Regions from separate parts of the Bradyrhizobium sp. USDA 4369 genome, predicted to be linked through region 2. Evidence: predicted binding sites of a transcription regulator. Region 2 holds the regulator's gene; each other region holds the start of a gene.
The links. Region 2 encodes PhoB, which activates phosphate uptake and scavenging genes when phosphate is short. Its sites were predicted from a motif close to TGTCATNNANCTGTCAT; they were not measured.
Positions count from the first base shown of each region.

Region 1 (3,206 bases), 7.6 Mb from region 2:
AGAGCGAGCCCGACAGCAGGACCGCCGCCGGCAAGGTCAGGACCCAGGCCATCAGCAGGTTGCGCACCGTGGCCATCTGCAGGCCGGAGCCGTTGGCCGCCATCGTGCCGGCGACGCCGGACGACAGCACGTGGGTGGTCGACACCGGCAGGCCGAACACATCGGCCGCGCCGATCGTCGCGGCGGCGACCAGCTCGGCGGAGGCGCCCTGCGCATAGGTCAGATGCGATTTGCCGATCTTCTCGCCGACCGTGACCACGATGCGCTTCCAGCCGATCATCGTGCCCAGGCCCAGCGCGATCGCCACCGCGATCTTCACCCAGTTCGGAATGAACTTGGTGGCGCTGTCGAGCGAAGCCTTATAGGCGTTCAGCGTAGCGACCTCCTCCTTGTTGAGGTCGTTCTCCTTGTCCTTCATCAGGAAGCGGATCGCCTCCGAGGTCAGGTACATGTCGTTGCGGGTGTTGCCGACGGCTTCCGCCGGCACCTTGTTCAGCGAGCCATAGGTGCGGACCTGGTCGCCGACATCCTTCACCAGCACGGCGAGGGACGGATAGGTGCCCTCGTTGATCTTGCGCTGCGCGACGTAGAGAGTGACCGCAGGACGGGGATCGCCGATCACATTATGGCCGGCGGCCTTCGCTGCGATCACCTTGGAGGCGGCCTGCGAGGTCTCCTGGAATTTCGCGATCTGCGCCTCGGGGAGCGTGCGGTTCAGCGCATAGGCGGTCGGCACAGTGCCGATCAGGATCAGCATGATCAGGCCCATGCCCTTCTGGCCGTCATTCGAGCCATGGGCAAAGGAGACGCCGGTGCAGGTCAGGATCAGCAAACCGCGGATCCAGATCGGCGGCGGCTTCGGGCCTTCCGGAGCGGCGTAGAGCGCGGGGTTGCGAACGAGAAACTTGAGCAAATAGAGCAGCGCAGCGGCACAGATGAAACCGACCAGCGGCGACAGCAGCAGCGCATAGCCGATCTCGGTCGCCTTGCTCCAGTCCACGCCGGACGTGCCGTCGCGGCCGCGAAGGAGAGCATTCGCCACGCCGACGCCGATAATCGACCCGATCAGCGTGTGCGAGGACGAGGCAGGCAGGCCGAAATACCAGGTCCCGAGATTCCACACGATGGCGGCAATCAACAGCGCGAACACCATGGCGAAGCCGGCGCTCGATCCCACCTGCAGGATCAGCTCAACCGGCAGCAGGGAGACGATGCCGAACGCGACCGCACCGCTCGACAGCAGCACGCCGAGGAAATTGAAGAAGCCGGACCACATCACGGCGAACTCGGCCGGCAGCGAATGCGTGTAGATCACGGTGGCCACCGCATTGGCGGTGTCATGGAAGCCGTTGACGAACTCGAACCCGAGCGCGATCAGCAGCGCGACGAACAGCAGCATGTAAGGCAGGTATGTCGTCACCTTCACGCCGGTGGCGTCGACGTCGACATAGATGCTGTAGGCGACGAACAGCAATCCTGCGGCGAGGACGCCGAAGAAGAGGATCATCGTCAGCGGGTTGAAGCCCTTGTCGAGATTCGGCCGTCCGGCCGGCTGAATTGGCCGTTCGTCGCCGACCGATTGATTGACTGTGATTTCGGCCATGTCGCTCCCCATACCGCTCCACTTGGAGCCCCATAGTGGAACGAAGATTTGAAGCGTGGATGACATGCGCTCGCAACAGTGTGAGCGGATAACAAATGATCGGGTCAATAAGTCGTCACGGTCAGATCGTATAATGGTGCAGTCGTATCACGCTTGCGCTCCGTCGATCAGCAGGCGCAACAAAACGATGCAAATTTCGGCAACGGAGCGCAAAATGACCCAGACCATACGCAACAAGAGCTGGGCGGAGCTGCAGGTCGGCGACAACTCAGCGATCGAACGTACATGCGCGGTGCAGGACCTGATCCTGTTCGCCCATGTCTCCGGCAACACCAATCCGATGATGCTGCCGGACGGCAGCGCCGACCATGGTTCGAAAGAGGTCATTGCGCCGTCGATGTGGGTCGGATCGTTGATCTCGGCCGTGCTTGGCAACGTGATGCCCGGTCCGGGCACGCTGTATCGCTCGCAATCGCTTGATTTCAAGAAACGTGTGCATGTCGGCGACCGCCTGCGCATCACGGTGACCTGCTGCGAAAAGCGCGAGGCGCCGGTCGCGGTGTTTCGCGCCGAGATCACCGACCAGGCCGGCGATCTCGTCTGCACGGGGATCGCCGAGGTCGATGCGCCGACAGTGTCGATCGAGACGCCGGTGCGCGAGCTGCCGGCGCTGATCGTCGATCATGCCGATCATTTCGCCAAGCTGGTCGATCTCGCTGCGCAGCTGCCGCCACTCAAGACCGTCATCGTCTGTCCTGAAGACCGCAACTCGCTTGGCGGCGCCCTGCTCTCCACCGACCGCGGCCTGATCCACCCGGTGCTGATCGGTGATCCCGATCGCATCTCGGCCGCGGCGCGCGAGATCGAGGCCGACATCAGCGGCTGGACGCTGGTGCCGGAGACCGACCACCGTGCTGCCGCCGCCCGCGCCGTGGCGATGGTGCTGGCCGGCGACGCCCATGCGGTGATGAAGGGAGCGATCCATTCCGACGAGCTGCTGGCGGCGGTGGTGAAGAAGGATGGCGGGCTGCGCACCAATGGCCGGATCAGCCATGTCTTTGCCCTCGACGTGCCGACGCTGGACGAGATCCTGTTCATTTCCGACGCCGCCATCAACATCGCGCCCGACCTGATGGCGAAGGTCGACATCGTCCAGAATGCCATCGATCTGGCACGTGCCTGCGGGCTGGACCGGCCGCGCGTCGGCGTGCTGTCGGCGGTCGAGACCATCAACCCGAACATCCCCTCGACCTTGGACGCCGCGGTGCTGTCGAAGATGGCCGAGCGCGGCCAGATCAAGGGCGGCATCGTCGACGGTCCGCTGGCGATGGACAATGCCATCGACATGGAAGCTGCAAAGACCAAGGGCATCGCCTCGCTGGTCGCCGGCCATGCCAACGTGCTGATCGTACCGAACCTCGAGGCCGGCAACATGCTGGCCAAGGAGCTGACCTTCATCGCTCGCGCCGAGGCCGCCGGGCTTGTGATCGGCGCGCGCGTGCCGCTGATGCTGACCAGCCGAGCCGATAACGACCGCGCGCGGCTCGCCTCCTGCGCCCTCGCGCAGCTCTACAATCACTGGCGGCGCGAGGGCCGCGCCTTT
Region 1 covers NZ_JBSRYH010000001.1:8,132,084-8,135,289, forward strand. Annotated here, with positions in the region: gene ACVIJ6_RS36845 (inorganic phosphate transporter) at 1-1,603, opposite strand, end outside; gene ACVIJ6_RS36850 (bifunctional enoyl-CoA hydratase/phosphate acetyltransferase) at 1,818-3,206, shown strand, end outside.
Region 1: the regulator PhoB is predicted to act here: its motif matches at 1,652-1,668, upstream of ACVIJ6_RS36845 (inorganic phosphate transporter).

Region 2 (3,206 bases):
CGCTGCAATTGCGCTGTCCGGTCGGCGAATAACGCCGTTCCTGGCCGTAGCCGATCTCGGAAATGGTCCCGGCCGCCGTCGCCGCGGCAAGTTGCTCGCGCGTGAGCGCTGTGACCGTCACCGGCCGCGAAGGCAGCGCGTCCTTCAGAACGATCAGGGCCCAATCGGCGCGCGAGCGGTCAAGCGACCATTTGTCGTGCTGGATCGGCACGAAGTCCGGCGCCACGATCAGCTTGTCGGCAATCGACGAGGCTGCCGGCGTGCCCTTGTTCATGCCGGCCAGGAAGTGGACGTTGCCGGGACTGACCTGGGCGACGCCGTTGAAGACGCAATGCGCGGCCGTGAGCACCAGGCGCGGCGCCACCAGCGTGCCCGTGCACGAGCCACCCGTGCTGTATTGTGCCACGGTGACGACACCGATCGATGACGCCGGCCACGCCGTGGGATCCACGACCTCGCCGATATGCCGGTCGAGCCCGAGCAATTGCTCGGGCCGCGGATTGGCAATGCCTGCTTCGGCCGTTTCCGGCTTGGGCCGCCAGGCGGCGATGGCCTGCTCCGCCTGTCGACGCTGCGCCTCGCTCAGCGTGACTCGCTGGACCTCGCGGCCGGCGGACCGCACGCCATTTCGCCCCGCCATGACCAGCCAAGCATAGCCCTGCGCGACATCCTGCGCGACCACCCGCCCGTCGAGCATCATCAGGCCGAGCATATATTGCGACTGGGCGAAGCCCTGGGCCGCTGCGCGAGAAAACCACCGGCTAGCTTCGCCATGATCGCGGGCGACGCCTTCGCCATTGTAATAGGCGACGCCGAGATAATGTTGCGCGACGGCGAGGCCCTGATCCGCCGCCTTCCGGTACCAGGCCAGCGCCTCGGCGGGGTTGCGCGGCACACCCCAGCCGAACGCCTGCATGAAGCCGACATCGAACTGCGCCCGCGCATCGCCCTTGGCCGCCAACGGCATCAGCCGCCGCATCGCCATAGCTTGCTGGCCATTGGCCGCCGCGGCCACGGCATCCTCGAGTTCGGCGGCCGAACCGGGCACCATGCCGGCGAGCCACACGGCTAAAACGAGAGCAATTGTCCTGATCATCGCGTCCGCGGCATCCCGGTCATCATGATGGGGAGACCAGCAGACGGGATCAAGACGGCAGCCCCATGGCCGCGCGCAAAACGGCTGCCGCGGGCTTACGCCTGCTCGCTCTTGGCGAAGCGGTCGTCGAGCGCGTAGCCGGCGCCGCGCACCGTGCGGATCGGATCCTGCTCGCGGCCCGGATTGAGCAGCTTGCGCAGGCGCCCGATATGGACGTCCACGGTGCGCTCGTCGATATAGATGTCCCGGCCCCAGACGCTGTCGAGCAACTGCTCACGACTGAACACGCGGCCCGGATGCTCGAGGAAGAATTCGAGCAGGCGGTATTCGGTCGGGCCGAGATCGATCGGCCGGCCCGAGCGCGCCACCCGGCGCTTCTCGCGGTCGAGCTCGATGTCCCCATAGGACAGCACCGTCGCCAGCCGCTCCGGGCTCGCCCGCCGCAGAAGACCCTTCACCCGCGCCAGCAGCTCAGGGACCGAGAACGGCTTGACGATGTAGTCGTCGGCCCCGGTCGCCAGGCCGCGCACGCGCTCGCTCTCCTCGCCGCGCGCGGTCAGCATGATGATCGGCAGCTGCTTGGTCTCGGGCCGCGTCCGCAGCCGGCGGCACAGTTCAATGCCGGACAGGCCCGGCAGCATCCAGTCGAGCACCACGAGATCGGGAACGCGCTCCTTCAGCCGCGTGTCGGCCTCGTCGCCACGCCCCACAGTCTCGACCTCATAGCCCTCGGTCTCCAGATTATAGCGCAGGAGCGTGGTCAGCGCCTCTTCGTCTTCCACCACCAGGATGCGCGCAGTCATATCGAACGAGTCTCTCTCAGTTGCCGGGGACCGTGGTGGCGAAGCTCGTCATGTCGCCCTTCGGACGCTTGTCGACCATCGCCTGGCCCTCGATCATGTAGAACACCGTCTCCGCGATATTGGTCGCGTGGTCGCCCATCCGCTCGATATTCTTGGCGCAGAACATCAGATGGATGCAGAACGAGATGTTGCGCGGATCTTCCATCATGTAGGTCAGCAGCTCGCGGAACAGCGAGGTGCAGATGGCATCGACCTCCTCGTCGCCCTTCCACACCGCCATCGCAGCCGGCAGATCGTGCGCGGCATAGGCATCCAGCACCGACTTGACCTGCGACTGCACGAGATCCGTCATGTGCTCGAGGCCACGGATCAGCTTGAGCGGATGGAAATCACTTTCCAGCGCCGCAACCCGCTTGCCGATGTTCTTGGCGAGGTCGCCGATGCGCTCGAGATCGGTGGCGACGCGCATCGCGCCGACGATCTCGCGCAGGTCGACCGCCATCGGCTGCCGGCGCGCGATGGTCAGCACGGCGCGCTCCTCAATGATGCGCTGCAGCTTGTCGACCTCGGCATCGGCGGCGACGACCTTCTGGCCAAGCGCGACGTCGCGCCGAACCAGCGCGTCGACGGAGTCGACGATCAGCCGCTCGGCGAGACCGCCCATCTCCGACACGAGCCGGGTCAGATCCTGCAGATCGCTGTCGAACGCCTTGGCGGTATGTTCACTGGCCATGATGATCTCCTGAAGGCAATGATGCTGTCGGCGTCAGCCGAACCGGCCGGTGATGTAGTCCTGGGTCCGCCGATCGCTCGGCGAGGTGAAGATCTTGCTGGTGTCGTCGAACTCGATCAGCTCGCCGAGATACATGAACGCGGTCTTGTCGGAGACACGCGCCGCCTGCTGCATGTTATGGGTCACGATCGCGATCGTATAGTTCTCGGAGAGTTCCTGGATCAGCTCCTCGACCTTGGCGGTCGAAATCGGATCGAGCGCCGAGCACGGCTCGTCGAACAGGATCACTTCGGGCCTGACAGCCACGGTACGGGCGATGCACAGGCGCTGCTGCTGGCCGCCGGACAGCGACAGGCCGGAGGCGTTGAGCTTGTCCTTCACCTCGTTCCACAGGGCGCCGCCGCGCAGCGCCTTCTCGACCCGGTCGTCCATCTCGGACTTCGAGATCTTCTCATAGAGGCGGATGCCGAAGGCGATGTTCTCATAGATCGTCATCGGGAACGGCGTCGGCTTCTGGAACACCATGCCGACACGGGCGCGCAGCAGGTTCAGGTCGAGCTTGGGGTCGAGAATA
Region 2 covers NZ_JBSRYH010000001.1:552,188-555,393, forward strand. Annotated here, with positions in the region: gene ACVIJ6_RS02560 (trypsin-like serine protease) at 1-1,096, opposite strand, end outside; gene phoB (phosphate regulon transcriptional regulator PhoB) at 1,192-1,899, opposite strand; gene phoU (phosphate signaling complex protein PhoU) at 1,916-2,632, opposite strand; gene pstB (phosphate ABC transporter ATP-binding protein PstB) at 2,666-3,206, opposite strand, start outside.

Region 3 (3,206 bases), 1.9 Mb from region 2:
GACCAGCGACGAGAACACGACGGTCGTGCCGATGGCGGTGTAATATTCCGGCTGGGCGAACAGGCCCTGATAGTTTTCGAGGCCGACGAATTCGGAATTGAGGCCGAACGCGTCCTCGCGCAGGAAGGACTGCCAGATCGCCTGGCTGGCCGGCCAATAGAAGAAGATCAGCGTGATCGCGAGCTGCGGCGCCAGCAGCACATAAGGCAAGAGCTTGCCGTTGAAGACGACCGACTTTTCCATGCAGTGCGCCGCGCGAGGGAGAGAAGCGAGACGTCCCCTCCGGGCGGAGGGGACGTCTCAAGGACAGCTCTACTTGGCCGTTTTCTCGAAGGTGCGCAACATCGCATTGCCGCGGGCGACGGCGGAATCGAGCGCGTCCTTGGCGCTCTTCTTGCCGGCCAGCGCCGCCTCGATCTCCTCGGCCCAGACGTCGCGCATCTGCACCATGTTGCCGAAGCGCAGGCCGCGCGAGTTCTCGGTCGGCTCCTTGTTGGTGAGCTCCTTCAGCGGCGTCTGAAGGGTCGGGTTCTTGTCGTAGAAGCCGTCCGCCTTGGTCTTCTCATAGGCCGCCTTGGTGATCGGCAGATAGCCGGATTCCTGATGCAGCTTGGCCTGGCGGTTGGTGTCGGACAGGAAGGTGAAGAACTTGGCCACGCCCTTGTACTCGTCCGCCGTCTTGCCGCCCATCACCCAGAGCGAGGCTCCACCGATGATCGAATTCTGCGGCGCGCCCGGCGCATCCGGGTAGTACGGCATCGGTGCCGAGGTGAAGTCGAACTTCGCGGTGCTCTTGGCGGTGGCGTAATAGCCCGACGAGGTCAGGAAGATCGCGCATTCGCCGGAGCCGAAGCGGCTCTCGCTGGCGCTGCCGCGACCGGAATAATCGTAGGTCTTGTCCTTCTGCAGCTCGACGAGGTTCTGCAGGTGCTTGACGTGCAGCGGGGTGTTGAATTCGAGCACCGTGTCGAAGCCGTCGAGGCCGTTGGCCTTGGTGCCGATCGGCACGTTGTGCCAGGCCGAGAACTGCTCGATATTGGCCCAGGATGCCCAGGCGTTGGAGAAGCCGCAGGTGTCGTGTCCGGCCGCCTTCAGCTTCTTCGCCGCCTCGAACACTTCGGGCCAGGTCTTCGGGATCTCGGCGACGCCGGCCTTCTTCAGTTCGTCCTTGTTGATCCACATCACCATCGAGGACGAGTTGAACGGGAACGACAGCATGTCGCCCTTCGACGTCGAGTAGTAGCCGGTGATCGCCGGCAGATACGCCTTGGGATCGAACGGCTCGCCGGCCTCCTTCATCAGCTCATAGACCGGCTTGATCGCGCCCTTGGCGCTCATCATCGTCGCGGTGCCAACTTCGAACACCTGCAGGATGTGCGGCGCGGTGCCGGCGCGGAAAGCGGCGATGCCGGCATTCAGCGTGTCCGGATAGGCGCCCTTGAAGGTCGGCACGACTTTGTAGTCGCTCTGGGAGGCGTTGAATTCCTCGGCGAGCCGGTTGACGATGTCGTTGTTGCCGCCGGTCATGGCGTGCCACCACTGAATCTCAGTCACCGCGTGTGCGGGAGAAACAGCGAAACCAAAGGTCGCCGTGACCACGGCGGCAGCAGCGAATTGGCGAAGTGACATCAAAATATACCTCCCATGAACGTCATCGTCGTTTGCGGCCGTTAACAGCGCCAGATGACAGTTATGTGAATGTATAGACGGCGGCTCCCGCATGCGAAAGCCGTGCGAGATGCGTCGTTGAACAGCGGTAAATCCAGCGAGTCATCACCGCGTCCTGTTGCGACGCGGCGATCGCTCCGATGTGGCCGTGGTCAGCGCTTGCGTTCGGCGCAAACAGTTCCTTCAGCCAGCAGCGCCTCGATCTCTCCCGGCGTGTAGCCGAACTCAGCCAGGACCTCCTGGGCGTGCTGGCTGAACGTCGGCGGCGTGGCGCGGAGGCTCGCTTTGGTGCGTTCGAGCCGGATCGGCGATGCCACGCCCTTGTACCAGTCCTTCTCGATCACATCGCCGCGGTAGAGCGTGTGCGGGTTGGTCAGGGCCTGATCGATCTTCTGCACCGGACCCGCGGGCAGGCCGGCCGCGAGCAGCCGGTCGCATAGCGGCTCGGCCTCGAACTGGCTGAATACCGCGGCAAGCTCCGCGCGCAGCGCCTCGCGGTTGGCGACCCGGTCCCTGTTGCGGGCGAAGCGCGGGTCGGTTCCGAGTTCGGGGCGGCCGATTTCGCGTGCGAGCTTGCGGAAGGTGCCGTCATTGCCGACGCCGATGAAGATGTCGTCGGTCTTGGTCGGGAAGATCGTGTAGGGCACCAGATTGGGATGCTCGTTGCCGGTCAGCGATGGCGGCTTGCCATGCATGAAGTAGTTCGCGGTGTGCGGATGCATGATCGCGAGGCCGGTCTCGTACAATGTCACTTCGAGGAACTGGCCGATCCCCGAGCGCTGCCGCTCCGACAGCGCCATCAGGATGCCGATGGCGGCATAGAGCCCGGTGGTGATGTCGACCAGCGGCACGCCGATGCGCATCGGGCCGCTTTCCAGTGAGCCGGTCGCGGCGATCATGCCGGTCATCGCCTGGATGATGGCGTCATAGCCGGGATTGCCGCCGCGCGGCCCGTCGGCGCCGAAGCCGCAGATGCGGCAGTGCACGAGTTTCGGGAATTTCTCGCGCAGAATATCGCTGCCGATGCCCCACTTCTCGAGCGTGCCCGGCTTGAAGTTCTCGATCAGCACATCGGCGGTCTCGAGCATCTTCAGCAGCACCACGCGGCCGCGGTCCGAGGCGAGGTCGAGGCCGATCGACCGCTTGTTGCGGTTGATGCCGACGAAATACGCCGCGTCCTCGTCATGGAAGGGCGGACCCCAGTCGCGCACCTCGTCGCCGGCGGGCGGCTCGACCTTGATCACGTCGGCGCCGTGATCGGCCAGGATCTGCGTGCAATAGGGGCCGCCGAGCACACGCGTGAGATCGATCACGCGAAGTCCGGCCATGGCGCCGGGAGCAAATTGAGGTGTCATCGGATGTCGCGAGGTTGAATTGAACTCGCGATCATTAAGCATTGCCGAGGCACCGGTGCAAACCCGTCAGGTCATGGCAGCCCTCGCCAGAGACGAAGGCTGCCATGCGGAAGCACGACGGACGATTGTGGCGCGAGATGGAATTCAGCTTCAGACGACGCTGAGCTTCACGTCCACATTGTT
Region 3 covers NZ_JBSRYH010000001.1:2,424,158-2,427,363, forward strand. Annotated here, with positions in the region: gene ugpA (sn-glycerol-3-phosphate ABC transporter permease UgpA) at 1-243, opposite strand, end outside; gene ugpB (sn-glycerol-3-phosphate ABC transporter substrate-binding protein UgpB) at 313-1,629, opposite strand; gene ACVIJ6_RS11025 (CaiB/BaiF CoA transferase family protein) at 1,821-3,023, opposite strand; gene ACVIJ6_RS11030 (organic hydroperoxide resistance protein) at 3,174-3,206, opposite strand, start outside.
Region 3: the regulator PhoB is predicted to act here: its motif matches at 1,684-1,700, upstream of ugpB (sn-glycerol-3-phosphate ABC transporter substrate-binding protein UgpB).

Region 4 (3,206 bases), 4.2 Mb from region 2:
GCGCGCGACAGCGGAAGGATACCGTCGGCCGCGAGGCGATACGCGGCGAGCAGGGGCGCCGGATAGTAATAGTCCGACGCCAGCACCGAGCACAGGCCCTTGGCGATCATGTCGCTCGCCTTGGTCCAGCCGGTATGGCTGCCGCCGCGGACCACATTGGGCGCGCCGAAGACGATCGCATCGCCGCCGCCGGCGGCCTCGCGCGCCGTCTCCTCATTGACCGGAAATTCGGCGATGGTCACGCCCTGGCAGCGAAACGCCTTGCGCATCTCCGGGCTGTCGTCGTCATGCGACAACATCCGCACGCCGGCCGCGCGCGCGGCTTCCGCCAGCCGGGCAATGGACGTCGGAACGGCGTCGCCGCGCGAGGCGATGCGCACGACGAGGCGGTCGAAATCATCGCCGGACAGGCCGGTGCGGTCGATCATGCGCTGACGCTTATGCGGCTTTTCGAGGCTCGCGACCGTCGAGTCCATGTGGTCGTTGAAGGCGAACAGGTCGATGCGCCGCGCCGCGAGCAGCTGGCGGATCTCGTCCTCATCGTCGAGATTGTAGGTCTCGTGGCGCAAATGGAAGCGGGTGTCCGCGGCAAGCCGCGGCCGCAGGCTTTCGATCGCTTCGAGCAGGCGACGCGCATTTCCGGCGCTGCGCAGGCCCGGCTCCCACGACCACGTCGTGGCATGAAACACCGTCGTGATGCCGTTGCTGACAGCCTGCCGGTCGCTGTCGATCAGGGCCACGTCGATCGGAAAATCGACGCCGGCGCGCGGCATCATCTGCCGCTCGAAGGCATCGCCATGGATGTCGACAATGCCGGGCAGCACGGTCAATCCGCGCGCGTCGATTGCCATGCCCGATGGCGGGCGGCGGGTCTCGATCGCGGCGATCTCGCCATTGGCGACGATCAGCGATGCTTCGACGAGGTCGGAGCCGATCAGGCAACGGCCGTTGGAAATCGAGATGTCGGTCATGGGGTGGCACTCTGCCGCAGCGCGCGGCCGCCGTCGAGAGCGGCTTCGTATTTGTCCAGGAAGGCGCTGATCTCGAGCCGCCGGAAATCAGGCAGCGCCCGACGCAGCGCCTCGTGGTCCCAATCCCACCAGGCGAGATCCATCAGACGCTGCTCGATCTCGAGCGGAAAACGACGCCTGATCGGCCGGGCCGGGTTGCCAGCAACGATCGTATAGGCCGGCACATCCTTGGTGACCACGGCTCCTGCGGCGACCACGGCCCCGGTGCCGATGTTGCGCCCGGGCAGCACGATCGCACCATGCCCGATCCAGACGTCGTGGCCGATCTCGACGTGATGCTCCCTGCGCCAGGCAAAGAACTCCGCATCGTCGGCTTCGCCGGGAAAATACGCGCTGGCGCGATAGGTGAAGTGAGCCTGAGTCGCGCGGTGCATCGGGTGATTGCCGGGATTGATCCGGGTCATCGCCGCGATCGAGCAGAACTTGCCGACCGTCGTGTAGGTGATCTGGGAGTCGTTCACGACGTAGGAATAGTCGCCCATCGTCACCTCCTGCAGGATGGTGCGGGCGCCGACCTCGCAATAGATGCCGAGCTTCACGTCCTGGAGCTTGGCCGAGGGATCAACGGTTGGTTCGGTCGAAAGTGATTTGCCGGCCATCTCGCACTCTGTCTGCGGTACCTTGCGGTGGAGGACGCTTCATTATGACGGGTGCGTGACGTCTGAATGACGCCCGATGTGTGGATGATCGTCGCAGCGCAGCGCGACTGTCACATATCTGTAGAATCCGGACGCTAGCGATAGCGACAAAGCGAGGCGTCTGGAGAATTCTATGCTGGTGGTGGATGGCCTGACGTGCCGCTTCGGCACGAAAGCCGCGGTCGACAACGCATCATTCTCTATTTCTCCTGGCAGTTTCGTCGGTGTGATTGGCCGATCCGGGGCCGGCAAGTCGACGCTGCTGCGCTCGATCAATCGCCTGAGCCCGGTGACCTCCGGGCGCGTGCTCTTCAAGGACCTCGACGTGACCGCGCTGCGCGGTCGCGAGTTGCGGCAGTGGCGCGCCCGCTCCGCCATGATCTTTCAGCAGTTCAATCTCGTCGGACGGCTCGACGTGCTGACCAACGTTCTGATGGGGCGGCTGGCCGAGATTCCGTCGTGGCGCTCGCTGGCGCAGCTCTGGCCGGCGGAGGACGTCGCCATGGCACTGTCGGCGCTCGAGCAGTTCGACATGGCCCCGCTGGCCGCTCAGCGCGCCGATCAATTGTCCGGTGGCCAGCAGCAGCGTGTCGCGATCGCGCGCGCTTTGGTGCAGAATCCCGAGATCATTCTCGCCGACGAGCCGATCGCCTCGCTCGATCCGCGCAACACCAAGATCGTGATGGACGCGCTGCTGCGCATCAACAAGCATTTCGGCATCACCGTGATCTGTAACCTGCATTCGCTGGATCTGGCGCGGAGCTATTGCGATCGCCTGATCGGCATGGCCACGGGGCGGGTCGTGTTCGACGACGTGCCCGCGGCCCTGACGGCGCAGATTGCGCGCGAACTCTACGACCTCGAGGCTGACGAGGTGATGGGAGCGGCTCATCCGGCGCCGGCGGCAACCGTGCCGGCGCTCGGCGAAGCGGCCGTGGCCTGACGACGGGAATTTTCTGCGACCTCGGATCTCCGCAGGTGCTCAGGACGAGGTCTGTTACTTACTGCAACAAGAGGGCAATTCATGATCAATCGTCGCATCATTCTCGCGGGCGTCGCCGCGCTGGCGTTCACCGCTTCTGCTTCCGCTGAAGATTGGAGGGCGAAGTATCCGGAGCTGACTTTTGCTGTCATTCCGGCGGAGAATGCGTCCGGTGTGACCGAGCGGTGGACGCCGTTCGTGAACTATCTGTCCAAGGAACTCGGTACCAAGGTCACGCTGCGCATCGCCAACGACTATGCAGCCGTGATCGAGGGACAGCGCGCCGGCAATATCCACATCGCAAGCTATGGCTCGGCCTCGTTCGCCCGCGCCCGGCTGACTGGTGTCAAGATCGACGCCTTCGCCAACGACATCAACGCCGACGGCAGCACGGGCTATTACTCGGTGTTCTTCGTCAAGGCGAACAGCCCGTATCAGAAGGTCGAGGACCTCAAGGGCAAGAATCTCGGCCTGGTCGATCCGAACTCGACCTCAGGCAACAACGTGCCGCGTTTCGAGCTGAACAAGATGGGCATCACCAATGCCGACGGCTAT
Region 4 covers NZ_JBSRYH010000001.1:4,782,643-4,785,848, forward strand. Annotated here, with positions in the region: gene ACVIJ6_RS21615 (alpha-D-ribose 1-methylphosphonate 5-triphosphate diphosphatase) at 1-971, opposite strand, end outside; gene ACVIJ6_RS21620 (chloramphenicol acetyltransferase) at 968-1,630, opposite strand; gene phnC (phosphonate ABC transporter ATP-binding protein) at 1,803-2,612, shown strand; gene phnD (phosphonate ABC transporter substrate-binding protein) at 2,694-3,206, shown strand, end outside.
Region 4: the regulator PhoB is predicted to act here: its motif matches at 1,675-1,691, upstream of phnC (phosphonate ABC transporter ATP-binding protein).